One region of the Halobacillus sp. ABA4_118 genome, then DNA from elsewhere that is predicted to be linked to it. Evidence: riboswitches for the same ligand, from Rfam matches in the RefSeq annotation. Region 1 holds a riboswitch; each other region holds the start of a gene.
What was found. A riboswitch is a leader RNA that binds a small molecule or an ion and turns the genes downstream of it on or off. The one in region 1 is predicted to bind S-adenosylmethionine.
Positions count from the first base shown of each region.

Region 1 (7,862 bases):
CAGGGAATGACGGAAGCGCTGATGCAGGAAGTGCGCAGAAACAACATCCGTGTCTTCACCCTGAACCCGAGTCTTGTGGCTACAGAGCTTGTCTTTGGAGATCATTTGGAAGAGCAGGATAAGGAAAAATATATGCAGCCGGAGGATATCGCCGAGTATATGACGGCTCAATTGAAGCTTCATCCAAGAATCTTCATTAAACAGTCCCTTCAATGGGCTACCAATCCATTCTAATTTTCAATGGTGTAAAACCCGTCCTGTATTGGAGACACTTCCACGCGGGACGGGATTTATTATGTCATTTCGCTGCGAATAATCCTCAGCTGAGACAGCTCTTTCAACCACTATGCAGATGGAAGATATCAGTGCCTGTTTAAGTCATTGGTAACCTGCCTCTTCCTTATTTATCACTCCAACGGAAAAACCTCGCGGCTAATACTGTAGAAACGACGGAAATGCCGATCAATACAAACACTTCAAATCCATATTCAAAAATGGGTGCTTCGTTCCACGTCCCCCTCAAAAGTTCAATGACGTAATAAAGCGGAAGTATTTTCGCCGTGTATTGAAGAACTTCCGGCATCATTTCCAGTGGAAAGGTCGCTCCTGACAAGAAGATCATCAAATTCAAAAATAAAGAACTGATCGCCGCCGCAGACTGTGTATTTTTAGCCAATGATGTAATAAAAAGAGCAAAAGGGAAAAAGGCAGCGATACTTAGAAAAAGAGCAGCTAGTGTGCTTCCCATATAAAGTGGAAGTTCCAGGTCATACATCAACATTCCAAATACAAGAAGGAGCAGAGCAGAACAAAGAAAAATCACCGTCCCTTGAACTGTGTGAGCAGCCAGGATCTTCCACGTCTGTAAAGGGGTGGATTGATATCTGCGCAGGACTCCGGTTTCCCTGTAGCCGGCCAAAACGGTTCCCAAGGTGAAAAAGGAAGTGGTCACGATATTTACTCCGATCCAGGAGGGTACAAATAACGCAGCAAATGAAAAGTTTCCTTCAGCATTGTCTCCAAACATGGATCCAAACAGCCAGATCATGACGACTGGAAATAAAAAGGTCCAGAATACGCTCAGACGGTCGCGGAAAAACATTTTCGTTTCCAGCTGTGCAAGCTTCCATACGACATTCATCTGGCTTCCTCCTTCTCCAAATACTGGACAAAAAGATCCTCCAACGTCCCTTTAGCAAATTGGAAATGATTTAAGGATAGATTCTCTTGATGACCATAGGCGAAGAGATGATAACTGGTGAGCTGCAGATCGTCACTGTACACTTTAAACGTATCTTCTTCTTTTTCAACTTTGACCACCCCCGGCATAGATGGAAGCTTTACATAAGGAAAATCATCGCTTTGGAATGTGATCAGCATGGCACCACTCTGCTCAAGCAGAGCGGAGGGCCGGTCCATTGCTTTCAGTTCACCACTGTAAATCATTGCCACCCGGTCACAGAGCTGTTCAGCCTCTTCCATATAATGGGTTGTCAACACGATAGTGCTTCCCTTCTCTCTCAACCGGCGGATCAACGTCCACATTTCCCTTCTGGCGTGGGGGTCCAGTCCCATACTCGGTTCATCAAGAAAGATGATTTCCGGCTGATGCAGAGTCGCCAGTGCCAAGGTCACCCGCTGCTTCCATCCTCCTGACAAATCTTCGAAACGGACATTCATTTTCTCCTCCAGCCCCAGCATTTCCACAAGCTGTTGTTTCATTACTTTTCCTGGGTAAAAAGCAGCAAATAAATCCAGGGCTTCTTTCACTTTCATTTTCTTTTGAATGGATGTCGCCTGAAACTGAACACCAATCCGCTGATTCAATTGTTGAAGTTCCCGATTCGGCGTAAGTCCCAGCACATCAATGGTTCCACTGTCAGGCTTCAAAATTCCTTCAATCATTTCCAGCGTCGTTGTCTTGCCCGCTCCATTGGGTCCAATGATCCCAAAAATTTCTCCCTTTTTGACGGAAAATGAGACGCCTTTGACAGCCTGCACTTTTCCGAAGCTTTTGGTCAATCGGTCCACTTTGATTACAACCTCCATTTGCTCTCCGCCCCTTCTTCGTCCTTTCTGATCTTTCTTACGTATCATACACAGATAAGTTTCAGAAAAGCAGGAAAATTTGAACGCCTGCTATAGTTCCATCATAAGACCGATGGTTGAAAAATTCCTCCAGTTCTGTCCGACACGTCAGATCATCCCGGTCAAATACCTTCGTTCCTTCTTCACCTGCATAAACCTCCATTCAAAAAAGCCGCCTTCCAAGGGAAGACGGCTCACATGTTATTCTTCTTTCATCCATTGTGGCTTACCAAAGCCTTCAAACTTTTCATCCATGATTTCCTCAAACTCTTCCGATTCCACAACTTCCTTAATATCCTTCGTAAACTGGGCATCCAGATCTTCGGTCTTCACAGCTACCCGGTTTCTATAATCATCCGGCATATCTTCGAGGGCGAGAGCACTCAGCAGATCCATCTCGGCAGCAAGCGCATAGTTACCAGGAACCATGGATAGATCCTCGCTGTCCACCAGTCGTGGCAGCTGGCCGGCTTCTACTTCAACGAATTCGATTTCTTTTGGATTTTCTACGATATCGTTCAAAGAGGCACGAAGAGGGTCTACATCTTCCTTCAAAGTGACCAGACCTTCATCTTCAAGAATGATCAGCGCTCGGGCCAGGTTCGTCGGGTCATTGGGAATACCCATCGTACTGCCTGTTTCAACACCATCGATATTCTGATACTCACTGGAATAAATACCCATAGGTGCTGTTGGAACAACAATGACCTCGGACAGATCCAGGTTGTGTTCTTCGGCAAAGGACTCTAAATAGATTTTGTGCTGGAACAGGTTGGCATCCAGATCACCATTGGCTAACGCTTTGTTAGGCTGCACATAATCTGTAAACTCTTTATTGGTTACTTCATAGCCTTTCTCCTCCAGCAGCGGAGCAATCGCTTCGGTGACCATATCACTGTAAGGACCGGATGTTGCACCGAATCGGATGGTTTTCTTCTCTTCTGCATCTGCATTTTCTTCTCCGCCACCACAGGCAGACAAAAAAGTAATGATTGTTAAGGCTGCAAACAAGGTTACGATTTTTTTCATTTTATCTTCCTCCTGAACTTCGTTTCGTCTTGGATTAACTCTTTTTCACTGTTTTTGCCAGGAAATCCCCAGCGTACTGGACTACCTGAACAAGGACGATCAACACAATAACCGTTGTAAACATGACGAAATTATCATAACGGTAATACCCGTACCGGATGGCGAGGTCGCCGATCCCTCCACCGCCAATTGCGCCGGCCATTGCGGAATACCCGATCAAGCTGATGGCTGTTATCGTTAAACCACTGATCAAGCCCGGCTTGATTTCAGGAAAAATGATATCTTTAATAATCAGCCATGGGGAAGCCCCACATGCGATAGCCGCTTCTATGACGCCTTTATCAATATCCCTGGCGGATGATTCTACAATTCTTGCATAAAAAGGAATCGCTGCGGCCGATAAAGCAACGGAGGCGGCAATCGGTCCTGTTGTCGTACCTAAAAGAAAATTAGTAAATGGGAATAAAAACACAAGCAGGATGATAAATGGAATGGAACGGACAAGGTTTACAAAAATGCCCACAGCTCCTTTGATCCATTTGTTTTCCAAAAACAAGTCACGGTCGGTAACAAATAGCAGCAACCCCAGAGGCAGACCGGCGATAACGGCTACGCCAAGTCCGATCCCTACCATGATCAATGTTTCCATAAATGATTTATTCAGCTCGGGCCACAGGTTGATCAGCTGATCGATCATGATTCAGCACCTCCACTTCATCCAGTATCGTTTTCAGATTTTCCACAGCTCTCCCTACTTCCTGCGGGTCACCGGTTAATTCCATAACAAATGTACCGAGGGCTTTTTCCTGTATATAATCCACATTTCCATGCAGGATGTTTCCCTTGATTTTATAGTTCTGAAGCAGATCCGACACAACCGTATCCCCGGCCTGTCCGCCGGTAAACTTCATCTGGACAATGGTGCCGCGGCTGTTTTTCAGCAGTTCTTCCGGAACATGGAAATCGATCACTGTTCGAATAAACCGCTTTGTCAAAGCATTTTGAGGAGAGGCGAAAATTTCGTAGGCCGCCCCCTGTTCTACCACTTTTCCTTCTTCCATGACCGCACAACGGTCGCAGATTTCTTTCACCACTTCCATTTCGTGTGTAATCAATACAATGGTCAGTCCGAGCTCCCGGTTGATTTTCTTTAATAGTTTCAGGATCGACTGTGTCGTGTTCGGATCGAGTGCGGAAGTTGCTTCATCGCACAGCAGCACTTTAGGATCGTTGGCCAGTGCCCGGGCAATACTGACCCGCTGCTTCTGCCCTCCACTCAATTGAGCGGGGTACTGATCGGCTTTATCGCTAAGACCTACAAGTTCCAGCAGACGCCTGGCACGATCATTGCGCTCCTGTTTTGGTTTACCGGCCGCTTTCAAAGCAAAGGCCACGTTCTCCAAAACCGTTTTCCCCATAGCAAGGTGGAACCCCTGGAAAATCATGCCGATGGACTGTCGTGCTTTTCTAAGGTCCTTTTTGGAGAGAGAAAGCAGATCGATCCCATCGATATAAACCTTTCCTGATGTCGGGCGTTCCAATATGTTCATGCATCGGAGGAGTGTACTCTTACCAGCTCCACTGTATCCGACGATTCCATAGATTTCCCCCTCCTGAATATCGAGAGAAACCTTGTCCACCCCGATCACCTGTTTTTTCTTGGATGTGTAAATTTTACTGAGCTCCTGGATGGAAATCATAACCGTCCTCCTTTACCTAATAAAAAAACTCTCTTCCTTATCAAGAAGAGAGTTTCGCATAACTATCAGCCAAACTCTTATCTCCCGGAATATCATTCCGGCGGATTTAGCACCACTCCACATGGAAGGTTGCTGTGACGTCTACGGGCCTTTCCCTCAGTCACTCTTGATAAGAATTAGTTGTTGCTATTCGTTTATGATTTACAACTTTAACGCATCATTCTGCATTTGTAAACAATTTTCCCAACATTTCATCAATGGACAGGGATGTGCCGGGAAGCCTATTACGTTGTTTAAGTGACTGGAAGAGGAAGGAATAAAAGGAATAACAAAGAAAAGGGAGAGTGAAAGAATGAACAAACAAGGAGAAGACCTGCTTAAAGAATATAGAAATGGCATTGAAACCCTGACCGAACACCTGCCGGAGGCCACAAAAGAATACAATCACTTTACCGGCTCGTTCTTTGAAGACGGAGAACTCAGCAAAGGTACCAAGCACTTAATGGCTCTTGCCATCAGTGTGAAAGATGGAGATGAAGCCAGTATGGCCTATCACATGGATCAGTGCGTCGAAGCAGATTGTTCGGACAAGGAAATTTATGAAACGATGGGTGTATCAGCTGCTTACGGCGGGGGCTCTGCCATGAGTCAGGCCGTCACCACAGGTCTGAACATTCTTCAGGAATTCCGAAACCGTTAAGCTGCAAAACCGGGGGGCCTGCTCCCTGTTTTGTTATTGACATATTATTCTGTCATCTGGATAATGATGGCTATATCATTACCAGAGGTGATCAACCATGAAAAACGTAACTGTACAAGGAGCACCTGCGATTTATAAAGCTGAGCCTGGAATTTTAAGGAACATCCCTGAATTGTTGGAAAACCAGGCCTTTGCAAAAGCAGGAATCATTCACGGTGAGCAGTCGTGGAAGGCTGCTCAGCCCTATTTTCCAAAGCTGACGATGCCGGTCCAATCGGAAGCCTATAACGGGGAGTGCTCCCATAAAGAGGTCATGCGTCTCAGTGAAGCCCTGCGGGACTGTGACGTCTTGATCAGCATCGGAGGCGGAAAGGTCCTTGATCTCGGAAAAGCCTGTGCCGATCAATTGAATATTCCAGTCGTGCTCATTCCTACACTAGCCTCAAACTGCGCACCTTGGACGCCGCTCAGTGTGTTTTACGATGATGAAGGGAATTTTGAGGAATACATTATTTATCCACGTAGTACATGGATGCTGCTTGTAGAGCCTGATCTGCTCGTTCGTGCCCCGGAACCTTATCTCAGGGCCGGCATCGGCGATACGCTCGCCAAATGGTATGAAGCGGATGTTCTCACAAGGTCTCTCGCCTCCAAACCGATTTCCGTAGACATTGCGCTGCACGCGGCCGGATTATGCAGGGATGTTCTCATACAAGATGGCAGAGAAGCTGTGGAAGCCGTTCGTCAGCAAGCCGTCATACCTGCCTTCATGAGAGTCGTGGAAACCATTATTATGGCTGGCGGTATGGTCGGTGGATACGGGGATAGTTATGGAAGAATCGCCGGAGCCCATTCAATCCATAACGGCTTAACCAAAGTACCGGAAACCCACGCTTTCCTTCACGGAGAAAAAGTGGCTTATGGTATTCTCGTCCAGCTTGCTCTGGAAGGCCGCTTTGATGAAATTGAAACACTCACCCCTTATTACCAGGAGATGAACCTGCCGGTAACCCTCGATGACTTTAACTTGACCAACAAGGCAGAAGCCATCTCCATAACAGCGGAACATGCTGTAAAACCGGGGGAATCCATCCGATTAATGAGCGTCATGGATGCCGCCCAAGTGGAGGAAGCGATGACTCAGATTGAAAATGGTTAACCGCTGATACGGTTAACCATTTTCAATTTTCTTGTTGCCTGGTATGGAAGAGCATACCCAAGTGAAGCTACTCCATACAACGATTTGTATTTCCTGCCCAAGTCAGCCCAGGCCGGGACCGCGGCAGGCATCCACCGGTCAGCCGGACGCGAACATCCAGATGAGAAGGCATGATCCAGGACAAGATATGTTTTTTCTAAAGGCTGAGGAAACGATCGTTTCCTTTACCCTCCTATTACCTCTCCGACATAAATCCCACTAGCCGCTGCCTGGGACAAGGAATGAGTGACGGACGAGCAGTCTCCGACCAGAAACAGTCCCGGGACGTCCGTTTCAAAATTCCTGTTGGTTGGAATAACTGGTTCGTAGAATTTAGCATCAAGCCCATAAAGCAGCGTGTCAGGATCCACCGGTTCACCTATCGCTGCTTCGAGAGAGGTCAGGAACTCGATGAGAGCCTCTATATAAATATGTGGCACTTCTTCTATCAGCGATCCTTCGTCAGCGGAAAGAGAAGGAATCACGGAGTTTGCATGAAGTGAAGTCGTCCCCTTTCCCTTTTTCAAATCTTCAAGACGCTGGACCACGATTCTTCCCCTCGAACGATTGATTCCTTTAATGACGCGTGATGCTTCTTCCACCGCCTGCTTTAGACTCGGAAAGTAACGGGGGACAAACAAAGTGAAATTCAAATTTTCTCCCGGTACCCCTTGTTCTCGTGAATTCTGACCATCAGGCATGACAAGTTCATGCTGATGTTTTCGAATAATCCTGCCTTTGGGATTCATACAGTATGTGTAGGCCGTAAAACGTGACGTTTTTTTCAAAAGTTTCGTTTCAAATGATTCTTTTAGGAGAGCATCCAGCTGGCCGCCCCGCATTTCCACCCGTACACCCAGGTCCAGCCGCGTCTCCCGCGGTTCGATGCCAAGCGGTTCCGTTATCCGTGCGAACCACTCCCGGCCGCTGTTTCCTGTCGCAAGCATAACTTTTCGACTTAGAAACTCCTCACAATCTGTAACGAGACGGAAACTTTCATCCACCCGTGTAATGGAATTGACATGGGTGTTAAAAGAAAAGGAAAGTTTATTGACTATGTGTTCATATAGGTTTTGAAATACCTCCTTCGACAGGGAAGTACCAAGATGGCGTACCTCCGTCGTTAAAACGGTCAAGTCACCACAAG
Region 1 is NZ_JBSWWS010000001.1:3,643,788-3,651,649, forward strand. It holds gene ACXAGL_RS18690 (3-ketoacyl-ACP reductase) at 1-234, shown strand, start outside; gene ACXAGL_RS18695 (ABC transporter permease) at 401-1,141, opposite strand; gene ACXAGL_RS18700 (ABC transporter ATP-binding protein) at 1,138-2,049, opposite strand; gene ACXAGL_RS18705 (hypothetical protein) at 2,111-2,251, opposite strand; gene ACXAGL_RS18710 (MetQ/NlpA family ABC transporter substrate-binding protein) at 2,290-3,117, opposite strand; gene ACXAGL_RS18715 (methionine ABC transporter permease) at 3,152-3,817, opposite strand; gene ACXAGL_RS18720 (methionine ABC transporter ATP-binding protein) at 3,774-4,817, opposite strand; SAM riboswitch class I at 4,892-4,993, opposite strand; gene ACXAGL_RS18725 (carboxymuconolactone decarboxylase family protein) at 5,170-5,517, shown strand; gene ACXAGL_RS18730 (iron-containing alcohol dehydrogenase family protein) at 5,615-6,676, shown strand; gene ACXAGL_RS18735 (NAD(P)/FAD-dependent oxidoreductase) at 6,901-7,862, opposite strand, start outside.

Region 2 (7,862 bases), 3.2 Mb from region 1:
GATGATTCCTTGTCTGACATGATCGTGCTTGATCTTAATCATGTTCAGACCATGCCATATGGCATGGTCTGTTTCTATATAGTAGGTGATGAAGATGGATGGAGAACGGATTTTGATTGTTGAAGGGATTACAGATAAGAAGAAATTGAACAAAGTACTGGATGAGAAAATCGAAATCATCTGTACCCATGGGACGCTCGGTATTGAGCGAATGGAAGAAATGATCTTTGAACATAACCTGGATGAACGATCGGTCTATATCCTTGTGGATGAAGATGATTCCGGTTTTAAACTACGGAAGATGCTGACAGAGGAACTTCCGCACGCAGAGCATATTTATATTGATAAAGCCTTTAGAGAAGTGGCGGCTACTCCCGAGCCGGAACTCGCCCGTGCCCTGTTAAGCCGTCATTTCAGCGTGAAGTCGATGTATTTAATTTAGGAGGAAGCTTTGCAGAATTTAATACAAAATGAGGCAGCCTGGGTGCTGTCCTCGGATGAAAAAACGATGACATTTATTCACAGCCCTTTTTGCGGGACGTGCCACCTTGCCCGCAAGATGCTGATAACGTTGGAAGAGATGTATAAAAAAACACTATTCTCGGAAATGAACGCCTCTCTGCATCCTGCATTGATGGAACAATATCGAGTGGAAAGTGTTCCATGCCTCTTGATTACCCATAAAGGAGAAGTTCTTGAAAAGGTCTATGCTTTTCAATCCGTCCCACACATGTATGAAAAGATCATTCCCTATCTATAACCCGCCTTTATTCCCCGGGAAATGACAAGATAAAAACGGTAAAAAACCCGTCCTGCATAAACAGGGCGGGTTTTATTCATCGGCCGTATGACCAGTGATAAGCGGGTGGGAGGCCTTCCGCTGTTTTGATGATTAAACAATTTCCCCCAGGGACTGGACGATATCGAGAAAGGAAGCTTTATCACCGAACGATTCGTGGACCCTGCCTTCCTGATCTATGATAATAGTGGAAGGGACGCCCTTGCAGCCGAACGTATCGTATAAGCTTCGCCCATCATCAATCAAGGTAGGCTGGTTAAGAAATTTTTCAGCATATTCCTTTCCGGCATCAGGGCTGCGTTCACGACCGGGAACGTTAATCGTAACCAGCTCCACTTTTTCTTTGTCCATCGTTTCAAAGAGCTGCTCTTTTTTAGGTAAGTCTCTCCCGCAGTCAGGACACCAGGATGCCCAGAAAGTCAGGACGATCACCTTTCCGAAATGGTCGCTCAGACGATAGGTGGAGGGCTGATTTATATAAGAAAGCTCAAATTGAGGAGCACGTTCCTTCATGATTTCATCTCCTTACTGTAAAAATATACCTGATTATTATCTTTGACGTCCGTATAGACTCCATGCTAACATAACATATAATTTCACAGCGACATCATAACTTATCCAGAGTGGTGGAGGGACTGGCCCTTTGAAACCCGGCAACCGGCAAAAGCACGGTGCTAAATCCTGCGGAGCGTAAAGCTTTGATAGATGAGATCCACTAAAGTCTCTTCTATTTTAGGAGAGACTTTTTTGCATATCCAGATGTTCTTCTTTTCTGAAAAGTGGCTCATTTATGTTGACACGCTGGTGGCAGAGTGCTAAAATCCACTTTGTAGTTATGAAATGAATTAAAGCAGTAATAATTTAATAAGCTAAAATCTCTTATCCAGAGTGGCGGAGGGACTGGCCCTACGATGCCCGGCAACCAGCAGGTGTAACCGACCTGTCAAGGTGCCAAATCCTGCAGAGCATAACAGCTCTGACAGATGAGAGAACAGAAGATACATTGTTATTGAAACGCCATTCTGTTCTCGAACAGAATGGCGTTTTTTGAATGGGAGGGAACACATCATGATTACAATCAAGGATCTTTCTAAAGTTTTTCAAACGAAGGATCGGGAAGTGAAAGCTGTTGATGGCTTAAGCCTTACAATAAATAAAGGGGAAATCTACGGTGTCATTGGTTATAGTGGAGCGGGTAAAAGTACTTTTATCCGGCTGTTGAACCGACTGGAGGATCCAACAGAGGGCAGCATCCACGTCGGTGATCAGGATTTAACGGGACTCAGTAAGAATAAACTGCGTATTGCCCGCCAGGATATCGGAATGATTTTTCAGCACTTCAACCTGCTTTGGTCCAGAACGGTTTATGATAACATCGCTTTTCCGTTGGAAATTGCCGGTGTACCAAAGGAAGAACGGAGCAAAAGAGTGAACGAACTGATCGATCTGGTCGGTTTATCCGGCAGAGGAAACTCCTACCCATCCCAGTTGAGTGGTGGACAGAAACAGCGTGTAGGAATTGCCAGGGCGCTGGCCAACAACCCGAAAGTCCTCCTTTGTGATGAAGCGACATCCGCTCTGGATCCGGAAACGACAGACTCCATATTGGATCTTCTTGTAGACATCAATGAAAAACTCGGACTGACCATAGTTTTGATTACTCACGAAATGCATGTCATTCGTAAGATCTGTCATCAGGTGGCAGTCATGGAGCAGGGGAAAATCGTTGAAAAGGGAGATGTTCTGGACGTATTTCTTCATCCAGATCAGCCAGTGACGAAGAAATTCGTCGATCAGGTGATGGGTGATCAGGAAAAAGAGCACTCTCTGAAATTGATCAAAGATAAGTACCAGTCCGGAAAAATCGTCCGGCTGCATTTTGTAGGAGAGAGTACCAACCAAGCGCTGATCAGTGAGGTCTCCAGGAAGTTCGTCCTGGATGTGAATATTCTTCACGGGAAGATCACGCAGACGCAAAAAGGAGCTTACGGAACGATGTTTGTTCAGTTTGAAGGAGACGATGAGGAAGCAGCCCGGGCAATCGAATATATACGCTCGACTTCTGTGGAAGTGGAGGTGAACCCGGATGCTTAATGGATTACTGCCAAACGTACGCATGGAAGACATGATTACAGCCACAAATGAAACGTTGTATATGACTCTGATTTCCGTAGCCGGCACATTTATCCTCGGGATTCTGCTCGGCCTGCTGCTTTATTTATCTGGTCCGGGAGGGCTCTGGCAGAACAAAGTGGTCAATGCAGTGACAGCTTCTGTCGTAAACATTTTCCGTGCCATTCCTTTTATTATATTGATCCTGCTTCTGTTCCCGTTTACAGACTTCTTGATTGGAACGATCCGCGGTCCGAACGCAGCCCTTCCGGCGTTAATTATCGGAGGAGCTCCGTTTTACGCGAGACTTGTTGAGATTGCATTGAAGGAAGTGGAAAAAGGTGTCGTAGAGGCAGCGAAGGCGATGGGGGCTAAATCATCAACGATCATCTTCAAAGTCCTGCTGCCTGAATCCATGCCTGCCCTTATTTCAGGAATTACGGTGACCGCCATTGCACTGATTGGTTATACCGCCGTGGCGGGTGCGATTGGTGCCGGTGGTCTTGGAGATTTTGCTTATTTCTACGGTTTCCAGCGTAGTAATTTTGATGTGGTCTTCATTTGCACGGTGCTTATCATTATTATTGTGTTTATTTTCCAATTCATCGGAGATTATGCTTCCCGTAAATTGGACAAAAGATAAAAAACAAAAGGGAGAGATTATTCATGAAAAAAATCTGGACAACAGCGGTTGCGCTGTTATTCGTTCTTGTTCTTGCCGCCTGCGGTTCTTCTGAGGAAGATTCCTCCAGCGGTGAAGGAAATACGGAAATTACAGTAGGAGCAACAAGTGTTCCTCACGCTGAAGTTCTTGAAGAAGCAAAGCCGCTTCTTGAAGAAGAAGGGATCACGTTAAATATCGAGGAATACCAGGATTACATCCTTCCAAACCAGGATTTGGCCGAAGGACGTATTGATGCAAACTATTTCCAGACGATTCCTTATATGGAACTTCAAGAGCAGGATAATGATGATTATGATTTTGCCAATCTCGGCGGGATTCACATTGAGCCGATCGGTGTGTACTCCCAAAAGTATGACAACCTTGAAGACGTAGAAGAAGGTACCGAGTTCGTCATGAGCCGTTCTGTATCCACCCACGGTCGTGTATTGACACTTCTTGAAAAAGAAGGGTTGATCAAACTGGATGAGAGTGTAGAAAAAGTGGATGCCACGGTCAATGATATTGTCGAGAACCCTAAAAACCTTCAGTTTGATACCGGCGTGGACGCAGCCGGCCTTCCTGAAGTGTACAACAAAGAGGAAGAAGTCCTTGTAGCGATTAACACGAACTACGCGATTGAAGCGGACCTTGTACCAAAAGATGATGCGATCATCCTTGAAGGGACAAACTCCCCTTATGTGAACGTCATCGCTGCTCAAAGCAAAGACGAGGACAACGAGGCACTGAACACGCTAGTGGAAGTCCTGCGTTCTGAAGACATTCAAACCTTTATTGAAGAGGAATACGAAGGAGCAGTTATCCCTGTCTCCGACGATTCTGAATAACGGATAAAATAAGTGACTGCGGTTGATACTAACCGCAGTCACTTATTATTTATGGGAGGTTTTAACATGCAGGATCAGAATATGACGTGGACGCAGACATATTTACACGATTATAAAGAAGGAATGGGTGTCTTTGCGGAACACATGCCTGAAGTCGCCCACCAGTTCAGTCAATTTTCCCAGGAGTGTTTTAAAGCCGGAGAGCTTTCACAAAAAGACAAGCAGCTGATGGCTCTCGGAATCAGCATCGTGGCCCAGGATGAATATTGTATGATCTACCACACCAAAGGCTGTGTCGATCAGGGAGCTTCGGAAAGAGAGATCATGGAAGCTTGTGGAGTCGCCGCAGCTTTTGGAGGCGGAGCAGCTCTCAGTCAAGCTGTTACCCTTGTCCAGGACGCCTACAGTGATTTAACGAACAACGTTAACTAATTGAATTATTAGAAAATTAAAGAAAAAGTAATGTATTAAATGGAAATGCAATTATTAAACGCTTACATCGGTCCGCGGGTCCGCATATGAATGAAAATGCGGTTTCAGAAGATTTTATACAGGGTAAAGATTTGTGGTAACCTAAATTGTGTAAATAATCTGAAAGGGTTGATTCGTTATTAATGACCATCTGCAGTTGAATTTCACCGCTGAAATGGAAAAGGCTATGCATCAGGCTCACAATACGAGTTATGCGGAGTACAGCCGTAGACTGGACACTCGGCTGGAAGTAGAACAAAAGCGTCAGCGTGAATTCGAACAAACTCAGAAAATGCATGCCCAGGTGGACCGTCAATTGCATAGATAATGTTTAGGAACGAATCAATCAGGTGGCTTTAGTCACCTGATTTTTTCATGTTATACTAATGTAGGAAAGTGAGAATGAACATGTATCAATGTCCAGGTTTCCCTCTCCTTTTACCAGTGGGAAAAAGTTGATTACAAATAAAAAATGATTTAAGATTATAATGAGAATAAATTGAGAATGAATGTTTGTTTTCAGTCTGACTGGACATTCGATAATAATAGATACTGGAGGTATACATTATGGCAGGATCAACATTAGAAATTAAAGATCTTCACGTAGAGATTGAAGGTCAGGAAATCCTTAAAGGTGTAAACTTAACAATCAACGGCGGTGAATTCCACGCAGTTATGGGACCAAACGGAACAGGTAAGTCCACGTTGTCCTCTGCAATCATGGGTCATCCGAAGTATGAAGTAACCAAAGGTGAAATCATCCTTGATGGTGAAAACGTACTGGAGATGGAAGTAGACGAGCGTGCGAAAGCCGGCTTGTTCCTGGCCATGCAGTACCCGAGTGAAATCAGCGGTGTAACCAACTCCGACTTCCTGCGTTCTTCCATTAACGCTCACCGTGAAGAAGGTGATGAAATCTCTCTTATGAAATTCATTAAAGAGATGGACAACACGATGGATACACTTGAAATGGATAAGAACATGGCTCAGCGTTACTTGAACGAAGGTTTCTCCGGTGGTGAGAAAAAACGTAACGAAATTCTGCAGCTGATGATGATTCAACCGGCGATTGCCATCCTGGATGAGATTGATTCCGGCCTGGATATTGATGCTCTTAAAGTCGTTTCCAAAGGGATCAACGAAATGCGCAACGACTCCTTCGGCTGCCTGATCATCACTCACTACCAGCGTCTATTGAACTACATCACTCCTGATAAAGTACACGTGATGATGCAGGGTCGTATTGTGAAGTCCGGTGGTCCGGAGCTTTCCCAGCGCCTTGAAGAAGAAGGATACGACTGGATCAAGCAGGAGCTTGGCATCGAAGACGAAACGGTCAACGCGTAATAAGATAGGAGGGTAACCATGACAGTAGAAGTCACACTACCATACGACAAAGAGTATGTTACAAACTTTTCCCAGGGTCTTCAGGAACCTGAATGGATGAAGAACCTTCGTCTAAGTGCTCTGGAGAAATCAGAATCTCTTCCATTACCAAAACCAGATAAAACCAATATATCCAAATGGAACTTCACGGAATTCGATCATCACGTAACGAGTGATAAGATTGAAAACCTTGACGATCTTCCAGTTGAAATCAAGGACTTTTTAGATCAGGAAAAAGAACAGCAGAACCTTGTAATTCAGCGTAACCATACCGTTGCCTATGCAGCGATTGAACAGCAGCTGAAGGACAAGGGTGTCATCTTTACAGACATGCTGACAGCTGTCCGTGAGCACAGCGATCTCGTTGAAAAGTATTTCATGAATGATGCGGTGCACGTGGACGAACACCGTTTGACTGCGCTGCATGCGGCTCTAGTGAACGGCGGGATTTTCCTTTATGTTCCAAAGAACGTTCAGATCGAAGAACCGATTCAGGCGATTTTCTGGCAGGAGGATCCTAAAGCCTCTCTCGTTAACCACATTCTTGTTGTGGCAGAGGAAAACAGTTCTGTTACGTATGTGGAGAACTATATTTCCCACAATAAAGAAGAAAAAACTTCTTCCAACATTGTGGCAGAAGTGATCGCTAAAGACGGAGCGAAGGTTTCCTTCGGTGCGGTGGATAACTTCGAAGCCGGAACGACAGTTTATGCGAACCGCCGCGGTGTAGCCTATCGTGATGCAGTGATCGAATGGGCTCTCGGCCAGATGAATGAAGGAGATACCGTTTCTGAAAACATCACGCATTTGATCGGTGACAACTCCCATTCCAATGCGAAAACAGTAGCCATCGGCCGTGGAGCGCAGAAGCAGAACTTTACAGCGAATATCACCCATTTCGGAAAAGGGTCGGATGGATATATCCTTCAGCACGGAGTTATGAAGGACAAAGCCTCTGCAATCTTTAACGGAATCGGAAAAATCGAACACGGCGCCAGTAAATCCAATGCCGAGCAGGAGTCCCGTGTACTGATGCTCAGCAAAGATGCACGTGGTGATGCGAACCCGATCCTTCTTATTGATGAAGATGACGTTACCGCTGGTCACGCTGCTTCTGTCGGCCGTGTGGATCCAATCCAGCTTTATTATCTAATGAGCCGTGGAATCTCTCGCTTTGAAGCGGAGCGTTTGATTATTCACGGATTCCTGGCACCTGTGGTAAATCAATTGCCTGTAGAGGCGGTAAAACGCCAGCTTAGACAGGTAATTGAAAGGAAAGTCTATTAATGGATGTAAAAGCTGTACGCGAACAGTTCCCAATCCTTCAACAGGAAGTGAATGGGCATCCGCTCGTGTACCTGGATTCCTCCGCGACTTCCCAAAAACCCCTTCAGGTGATTGAGAAGCTTGATGAATACTACCGCGGATACAATTCCAACGTTCACAGAGGTGTTCATACACTGGGAACGAAAGCAACAGACGAATATGAAGGTGCCCGCGAAAAAGTCCGCCGCTTCATAAATGCTTCCAGTACACAGGAAGTCATTTTCACACGTGGTACAACGACAGCGATCAATACGGTAGC
Region 2 is NZ_JBSWWS010000001.1:440,586-448,447, reverse strand. It holds gene ACXAGL_RS02360 (toprim domain-containing protein) at 95-442, shown strand; gene ACXAGL_RS02355 (thioredoxin family protein) at 452-760, shown strand; gene ACXAGL_RS02350 (TlpA family protein disulfide reductase) at 893-1,312, opposite strand; SAM riboswitch class I at 1,411-1,511, shown strand; SAM riboswitch class I at 1,676-1,789, shown strand; gene ACXAGL_RS02345 (methionine ABC transporter ATP-binding protein) at 1,868-2,893, shown strand; gene ACXAGL_RS02340 (methionine ABC transporter permease) at 2,886-3,554, shown strand; gene ACXAGL_RS02335 (MetQ/NlpA family ABC transporter substrate-binding protein) at 3,578-4,420, shown strand; gene ACXAGL_RS02330 (carboxymuconolactone decarboxylase family protein) at 4,487-4,852, shown strand; gene ACXAGL_RS02325 (YuzK family famiily protein) at 5,067-5,219, shown strand; gene sufC (Fe-S cluster assembly ATPase SufC) at 5,459-6,238, shown strand; gene sufD (Fe-S cluster assembly protein SufD) at 6,257-7,564, shown strand; gene ACXAGL_RS02310 (cysteine desulfurase) at 7,564-7,862, shown strand, end outside.
Region 2: linked by a shared signal. The riboswitch ahead of ACXAGL_RS02345 (methionine ABC transporter ATP-binding protein) and the one ahead of ACXAGL_RS18720 (methionine ABC transporter ATP-binding protein) in region 1 are both predicted to bind S-adenosylmethionine.

Region 3 (7,862 bases), 1.9 Mb from region 1:
CTTCTTCTTCCTGAAGGACCGTGCCGGCTCCTTGAATCGTTTCTTTTAAAGCAGCTCCCGGAACAGGATCCGACAGGTCGTTGCGATCCAGGCTTTTCTTCGCTACCTCAAGATCGAGATTGGCTTCCTCGGCCAGAATTTCAGCGGCTTCATCCGGGTGTTCTATCGTCCACTCCCGCGCTTTTTCGTAGGCTTTAATCACATCTTTGACGACGTCAGGATGGTCATCCGCAAACGCAGAGCGGACGTTCAACGTTCCGTACGTATTGAATTCAGGCTTACGGTAAAACAACTCTGCCCCTGCTTCCAGTTCATTACGTGCCATGTGGGGATCAAGCCCTGCCCATGCATCGACATTGCCGGAGTTCAAGGCAGAAGCCCCTTCGGGATGCTGCAGATTGACAAGCTCAATATCATCCACACTCAGTCCGTGGTCCTTTAAAGCACGAACAAGAAAAATATAAGGGTCGGTTCCAAGCGTGGCGGCGACTTTCTTCCCTTTTAAATCCTCTACAGTAGATATGCCAGAATCCGGATTCGTGACTAAAGCCGTCCATTCCGGCTTGGAATAGAGATAGACGGATTCTACAGGAGCATTATTCGCTTTAGCCATCAACGCGGCTGCTCCGGCTGTAGAACCAAAATCAACGCTGCTTGAATTCAAAAACTCAAGCGCCTTGTTGCTTCCCTGGCTGAGCACCCATTCCACTTCGATGCCCTGTTCTTCAAACGCTTCCTCGGCCCATCCCTTTTCTTTCAAGACCAGACTGGTTGGAGAGTAGTAGGCATAATCAAGGGTTACCTTATCCGGCTGATCCTCCTGACCTTCGGCATTACTTGAACAACCGGCAAGCCCGATGGCGGCCGCTGCACTGAGGACAGCTATGGCTTTTTTCCAATTCATCTTTTTACCCCTTCCCCTATTTAAATTTCGCATGCGTACGTATCTATGCTTCCGCGCAGCCGCTGTGCTTCTTTGTAGGTACAACGGTTATGGACAACTTCCAGACCTGCTTCACTGGCAATTTCCGCTGCTTTTGGAGAAATGACACCTTCCTGGAGCCAGAACACACCAGGCTGGATGTCCGCTGCTTCCCGGGCAATCTCAATGGCGGCCTCAGGGCTGCGGAACACCTGGACGACGTCGATGCTGAATGGGATCGATCTCAAATCCGGGTAAGCTTTCTCGCCAAGCACCTCCTCCTCCCGAGGGTTCACCGGGACGATCTGATACCCGAGCCGCTGCATTTTTCTTGCGAGTCGGTGACTCGGACGGGAAGGCTTTCCACTGAGACCGACGACAGCCAGGCGTTTCGGACGTGTTTCTCCTCCTTCTGTAATCTTCGCAGAGCTGAGCGCCCACTTGATGACACCTTCATCATTCTCTGTGATTGCCCGCTTTCCGGAATCATTGCCTGTTGCCTTGGCAATGGCCCGATCCAGGTCATTGATTAAATCCTTGCTGGATTCGAGTCCGATGGAAAGACGAATCAGCTCTTCCGTCACTCCGGTCGCCGCAAGCTCTTCAACAGAAAGCTGCTGGTGGGTCGTAGACGCCGGGTGGATGATCAGAGATTTCGCATCGCCGACATTGGCGACATGGGACCACAACGAGATGTTGTTGATCACCTGACTCCCAGCTTCTCTGCCTCCTTTGATTCCAAATACGACAATGGAACCGTAGCCGCCCTCTAAATATTGATTGGCCAGTTCATGGGCCGGATGGTTTTTCAAGCCGGGGTAGGAAACCCACTCCACATCGGGGTGTTCCGCCAAGTATTCAGCCACTTCCCGGGCATTATCTGAATGACGTTCCACCCGCAAATGTAGCGTTTCAAGTCCCTGGAGCAGAAGGAAAGCGTTCTGCGGACTGAGGCAGGAGCCAAAGTCACGAAGCAGCTGAACCCTGAGTTTTGTAATGTAGGCGAGCGTGCCGAAATCGGCTGTATAAACGATCCCGTTGTAGCTCGGATCCGGCTCTGTGAAAACAGGGAACTTTCCATTGCCCCAGTCAAACTGCCCGCCGTCGACAACGACGCCGCCGATAGCTGTTCCATGGCCACCAATCCATTTCGTGGCCGAATGGACGACAATGTCAGCTCCGTGTTCAATCGGACGGCACGTGTAAGGTGTGGCAAACGTGTTATCGACGATCAATGGAACCTGATGTTCATGGGCAATGGCGGACACCTTCTCAAAATCAAGCACGTGAAGACTCGGGTTGCCGATGGTCTCAGCGAAGACGGCCTTCGTATTCTCATTGATGGCCTGTCTGAAATTGTCCGGATCGACCGGGTCAACAAAATGAACATTAATGCCATACCGCGGTAAAGTGTTGGCGAATAAATTATAAGTTCCGCCGTATAAATTGGATGCTGCCACGACTTCATCTCCTGCACCAGCTACATTCAAAATGGCCAGTGCAATGGCGGACATGCCTGAAGCCGTCGCTACCGAGGCTACTCCGCCTTCCAGAAGAGCCATGCGTTTTTCGAATACGTCCACCGTCGGATTTCCGAGCCGGGAGTAAATATTCCCCGGTTCATCGAGGGCAAAAAGGCTCTGGGCGTGATCGGTATCATGAAACACATAGGATGTGGTCTGGTAAATCGGAACGGCCCTTGAACCGGTCGTAGGATCTGGTGACTGTCCACCGTGCAGAGAAATGGTATCAATATCGTAGCCTTCAAAAGAGTTGGTCATTGTATGGCCTCCTAAAGTTTATTATTCTCATCATTTTAATCAGTTTTAAAAAGAAACTGGTCCTTACAGCGTCTTTATCCATGCAAAAAGCCCTCTTCCATATAAGAAGAGGGCTGAACGTGCTGATATCCTCCTCTTATCTACCAGATCCATGATCTGTAGGACTTGGCACCTTTTCAAACCGATGTTTGAAGGTTGCCGGGCTTCACAGGGCCTATTCCCTCAGCCGCTCTTAATAAGAGTACTAGTTATTTAATTTTGATTATGTTGTGAATTATAGCTGACCATCTGCATCAATGTCAATAACATTCTGAATTTTTATTTTATTGAAGCGTCAATGGTTCTTTTCAGCTGATGAATGATATCTTCATCGCTCTCAATTCCTATGGATAAGCGGATGACGTAATCGTTCACTCCGATTTTTTCACGTTCAGTTTCTGACAGAGCCCTGTGCGACGTACGGACAGGGTAGGACACAGTTGTCTGGACACCAGCGAGTGTCGGTGCAATTTTGATCCATCCAAGAGATTTGAAAAAGGCTTCCACATCCACGCTCTCATTGAGCTCGATGGTAACAATCGCTCCATGACCACGTTCAGATACGTATTCAGGATAAAACACCTTTTTAACCCCACTATGCTCCCGAAGTGCCTCTGCAACACTTTTTGCATTCGCAGACTGTTGTTTCATCCGGAGTGCAAGGGTTTTGGCTCCTCTCTGGGTCAACCAAGCTTCAAACGGACTTAAATTTGCTCCAAGAGTCACGATTTTCTGGGCTGCTTTGGAAATCAATGCTTCCGAACCGGCAAGGACGCCGCACGTGACATCACTATGACCGCCTATGTATTTCGTTGCACTGTGCACAACAAGGTCCACTCCATACTGATAGGGCTGGACAAGATAGGGGGTGGCGAATGTATTATCCACCATCGTCTTTATGCCGTGTTTTTGAGCGAGACTGCTCAGACCTTTCAAGTCTTCCACGCGTAGGAACGGGTTGGAAATCGATTCCGTATAAAGCAGATGGGTATGAGGCTGGATGGATTTCTCCACCTCGTCCAAATTGTTAAAGGATACCATGGTGACGTCGATTCCGAAGGATGGCAGTTCTTTAGTCAGGAGTTTGTGCGTACCTCCATACACATCTTCTGCGGCTACAATATGGCCTCCGGGTTCAACAGCCGCCAGAATGCCTGCAAGGATGGCTGACATTCCTGAGGAGGAAGCGACTCCAGATGGAGCACCTTCGAGCTCAGCAACCGTTCCCGCAAGTTCATCGGTATTCGGATTTTTTTCTCTTGTATATAAGTATGGACTTTCCCCTTCATAGTAACTTTCCAGATGGTCCAGGTCCTTGAAGGTAAAGGCGGATGTCTGATAAATCGGTGTCGTCTTGCTGTTATGCACCTGTGATTGATCCTGTTTATGGTGGACAATTTTTGTTTCAAAGCTTGGGTGTGTCATTCGTCGACTCCTTTCTGATCACTTAATCAAAAATTATATCGATGGAGAGGTGTTATTGTCAAAGTTTTTCGACATATTCAGACAAAGCCTTCAGCAACTGGCTTTGATAGGCAGGGGTATGAGGAACAAATGATTCCGCCTTCATAGTTTCTGATTCCCCGGTGCAAATCGAAACACCTGCAGCCACTTCCCTCTCTCCCGTCATTAAGAAGGATAACTGATCCAGAGGGATGGCAAGAACGTCAGCCACTTCAACTCCCACCGGCATATCCCCGCCAGGCCAATGATAGAAAAACAACCGGCAGATTTCCCGGTCCACCTTGTCTTTCCCAATCAATTCCTCCTTCACATATCCTGCCGGTGTTAAAGCAGAACGTTCCAGTGACAGCCCCAATTCTTCCTGAATTTCGCGCAGTCCCCCTTTCATCAATCCCTCTCCTGCTTCGATGTGTCCGGCGGCCGTTATATCATATAAGCCGGGATAATCTTCTTTATCAAAGGCCCTTTTCTGCATCAGCACATGCCACTTTGTATCGATTTTCTTTACAAACCAGCAGTGAAACGTTTCGTGCCAGTCTCCATCTCTGTGAACCTCCCCGCGTGCCTTAACACCCGTTTTTTCTTCCTTTTCATTAAAAATATCCAGCATTTCCTCCATCTCTTAAGCCCCTCTCCCTATATACGGATCTTTCTGTGATTACGATCTATGATATCCAGAAGTTTAATTTAACAGCAAGGAGGAAATCTTAAACAAAAGGAGGTGGAACGATGAGCGAAAAGAAAACACGCCGCGGCCGTGTCGAACGATCGAATGAGGCGGCAGAAGCTTTTAACCGGTCAGCAAAATTCAATCAGGCTTTCTCCCACGAGCCCCCGCAAGCCTTACAGGAAGATCATAACCATTCGGAAGGAGACTCCCTGCTCCATCATTACTCCGATGACGAAAAATGACCTGCGTTTATCCGCGGGTTATTTTTATGACCTCTCAAAAATATAGAAAATTCTGTTAGTATAGAAGGGAGCGTGACAAGCATGATGAAAGGGTGAATTCACCATGGGGGAAAACATAGGAAAATGGAAGTGGCTCATCATTGGCGCTGTCCTGACCCTTTTTGCAGGAGGTACATACATTTATACAGGTTCTCAAGACTCCTCCAAATTGGTTCACGAAGAAGACGGTTCCTTACATAGAAAAGCCAAGCCTGTCGATATGGAAGACGTTCCTGGCAGCTGGAAGGAAATCGAGTCAGAGGAGCGTCTTCACGAGTTTTTTGAAGAGCGCATTCCGGGCCTGGCCCTTGCACGGGAAGAAGGGCTGACCACAACAACCGAAGCTTCGGCTTCGCTGCCGGGACGCGACGGCAGGGCTCAGATTTACGAAGTGTGGCATGGGGAACAATTCATCCACTTCTTGTACCGTATTGATTTATCTGCCCTCGTTTCTGAGACGGAGGAAACGGAGGGGATCGGGAATATGCCGTCGCTGCATTCCATCCATATGAAAGCGACAGAGGATAACGGTGCCCAGACATTGGACCTCAGGCAGGATGGGGTTGGTAACCAGGAAGCTGTGATCTACGAAAACCGCCTGTATGGAGCAGTCTCCACCCCTCCGGTCAATGACCCTTGGGAACTAAATGATTTTGAGACGAAGGTTGAAGAGGTTAACCGGACGGTTCCCACATCCCTGACCTTTCAAATGGACGGCGAGACCTATGAAACAGAAGCCGCACCTGTTTCTTATGTATACAATGAGGAAGCGAATATCTTGAAAACATTCACCACCACCGGGACCTACGAAAAAGATGGTCTTGTCATTGAACCCGAAGAAGTCCAAGTCCGGGCATCCTATGGAAAAGTGAGAATGGCCATTGAAGATGAAGATGATGTGTTCAATCATACGATGAATTCCTACTTTAAGATGGACACAGGCGAGAAGATCCCGGTATTTCTCGGTTATGATCAGGAAGAGAACGCCGGCACTTATGAAGGGCGGTTTCAACCATTAGGAGAGATTCCTGAAGAGCTTACGCTTGTTGTAGAAGATATCCACCTTAAGGAAGATGCCTCTTATTCGTTTACTGTAGATATAGACCATATGGACTTGAACGCGTCTACTTCTAAACGGATCAGCGAAAAAATCGGAGAAGCGCGCCAAACGGATATTTACCTGGACAGCGTGGAAACAACAAGTGACCAGCACATGAGCTTGGAATTGAGCTACAGCCCGCACGACTACCACCAAAACGAAAAGCTGGTCGGAGAATCCTTTCATCCCCTTCCTGCATCAGAACAAGGACAAGAAGAATCTTCTTCTTTCGTTTCTGTTCTGGGAGATAACGGCCAGGAAGTCCAGGCCGATTATGCAGGTACCGATGGGATGGCCACGATATCTTTCCCGACCCACAACTTTCAGGAAGCCTCGACGCTCACTATTACCGTCAACCAGATGGTGTATGGAAAAGAAGTCGACACGACATTTGATTTGAAACCCCAATAAGAAAGCAGAGGCACAGCTTTACCTTCGGCTCGTACAAAAACCACTGTTTTCCTCAGGTTTTTATATGTATCCAGAAACTCTGAACATTCTCTTTGCGCACTAACGTCCATAAGAAGAAAGTACTTTGTTCCCATGATTGAGATGATGAAAGAGGTGACGTAGAGCTTATCGGTGGTGACGCCTGCGGCAGGCACCCACCGATAAGCGGAACGTGACCACCTACACGCTGTAGGAGCATGACCCCGGGATGAAAAAAGTATCTTTCCAGCAAGCTGAAAGCAGAGGCACAGCCTCTGCTTTTATAATGCGTCTATGAATTGAGATGCGGCTTCATTGAAACGGTCATAGTGAGTCGCAGGTGTCTGATGATAGGCGTCCTCGATGACGACCATCTTCGCCTGCGGACACGCCTGATAAAAATGACTGTGTTCACTGATCCAGAACTCCTTGCTCCCATAAACCAGAAGCAGCGGCTGCCTTAAGTTCTCCAGCCGGTGGCTGCAGTCATAATGAAGTGCCCGGTCATAAAAGGCATGCCATGCTTCCGGATCCGACTTCGCCATATGTTCATTCAGCTCCCGCTTCAGTTTTTCATCCCTGAAATGAGAATGACTTAACAGCTTAGCGAGGGTTTCAGGGCTCTTCTCCACCCAGTACATCCCCCCGTGGAACTCAAAACGGAGCCCGCCGGTTTCAACTTTTGGAAATCCTCCTGCAAGAATGACTGCTCTGGCTCGTTCAGGGTAGGTCAAAGCCGTCTCCTGAGCCACCATCCCTCCGCATGAATAGCCGGCGATGACAGCAGATTCCAGCTGGAGATGATCCAGCAGACTGATCACTTCCCTTGCATACCAGGTAATGTCAGGGGAGTGTGTTACCACATCAGAATCTCCGTTCCCACTCAAATCCGGTAGAAGGATGCGGTACTTTGCTGCCAGCTCGTGCTGCATTTTAAACACCATCCGTCCCATTCCCGGCGGATGGATGAAAACGACCGGCTGCCCTTCCCCTGAATCCTCATAAAACAATGCTTTTCCGGAATGGCTGTCCGTATAATAAGGCATACCCTATCACTCCCTGATCGAATATCATGGACCCTTAGGATTCCCTGGACTGAAAGGGTTATACAAGCAGGTATATTTGTCCAATTTAAGAACAGTCCCTCAGCCGATTGACACGTTGTTTAAGGCGGTCG
Region 3 is NZ_JBSWWS010000001.1:1,784,289-1,792,150, reverse strand. It holds gene ACXAGL_RS08895 (aliphatic sulfonate ABC transporter substrate-binding protein) at 1-904, opposite strand, end outside; gene ACXAGL_RS08890 (PLP-dependent aspartate aminotransferase family protein) at 925-2,703, opposite strand; SAM riboswitch class I at 2,837-2,945, opposite strand; gene ACXAGL_RS08885 (trans-sulfuration enzyme family protein) at 3,022-4,167, opposite strand; gene ACXAGL_RS08880 (NUDIX hydrolase) at 4,226-4,825, opposite strand; gene ACXAGL_RS08875 (hypothetical protein) at 4,936-5,118, shown strand; gene ACXAGL_RS08870 (hypothetical protein) at 5,222-6,667, shown strand; gene ACXAGL_RS08865 (alpha/beta fold hydrolase) at 6,967-7,731, opposite strand.
Region 3: linked by a shared signal. The riboswitch ahead of ACXAGL_RS08890 (PLP-dependent aspartate aminotransferase family protein) and the one ahead of ACXAGL_RS18720 (methionine ABC transporter ATP-binding protein) in region 1 are both predicted to bind S-adenosylmethionine.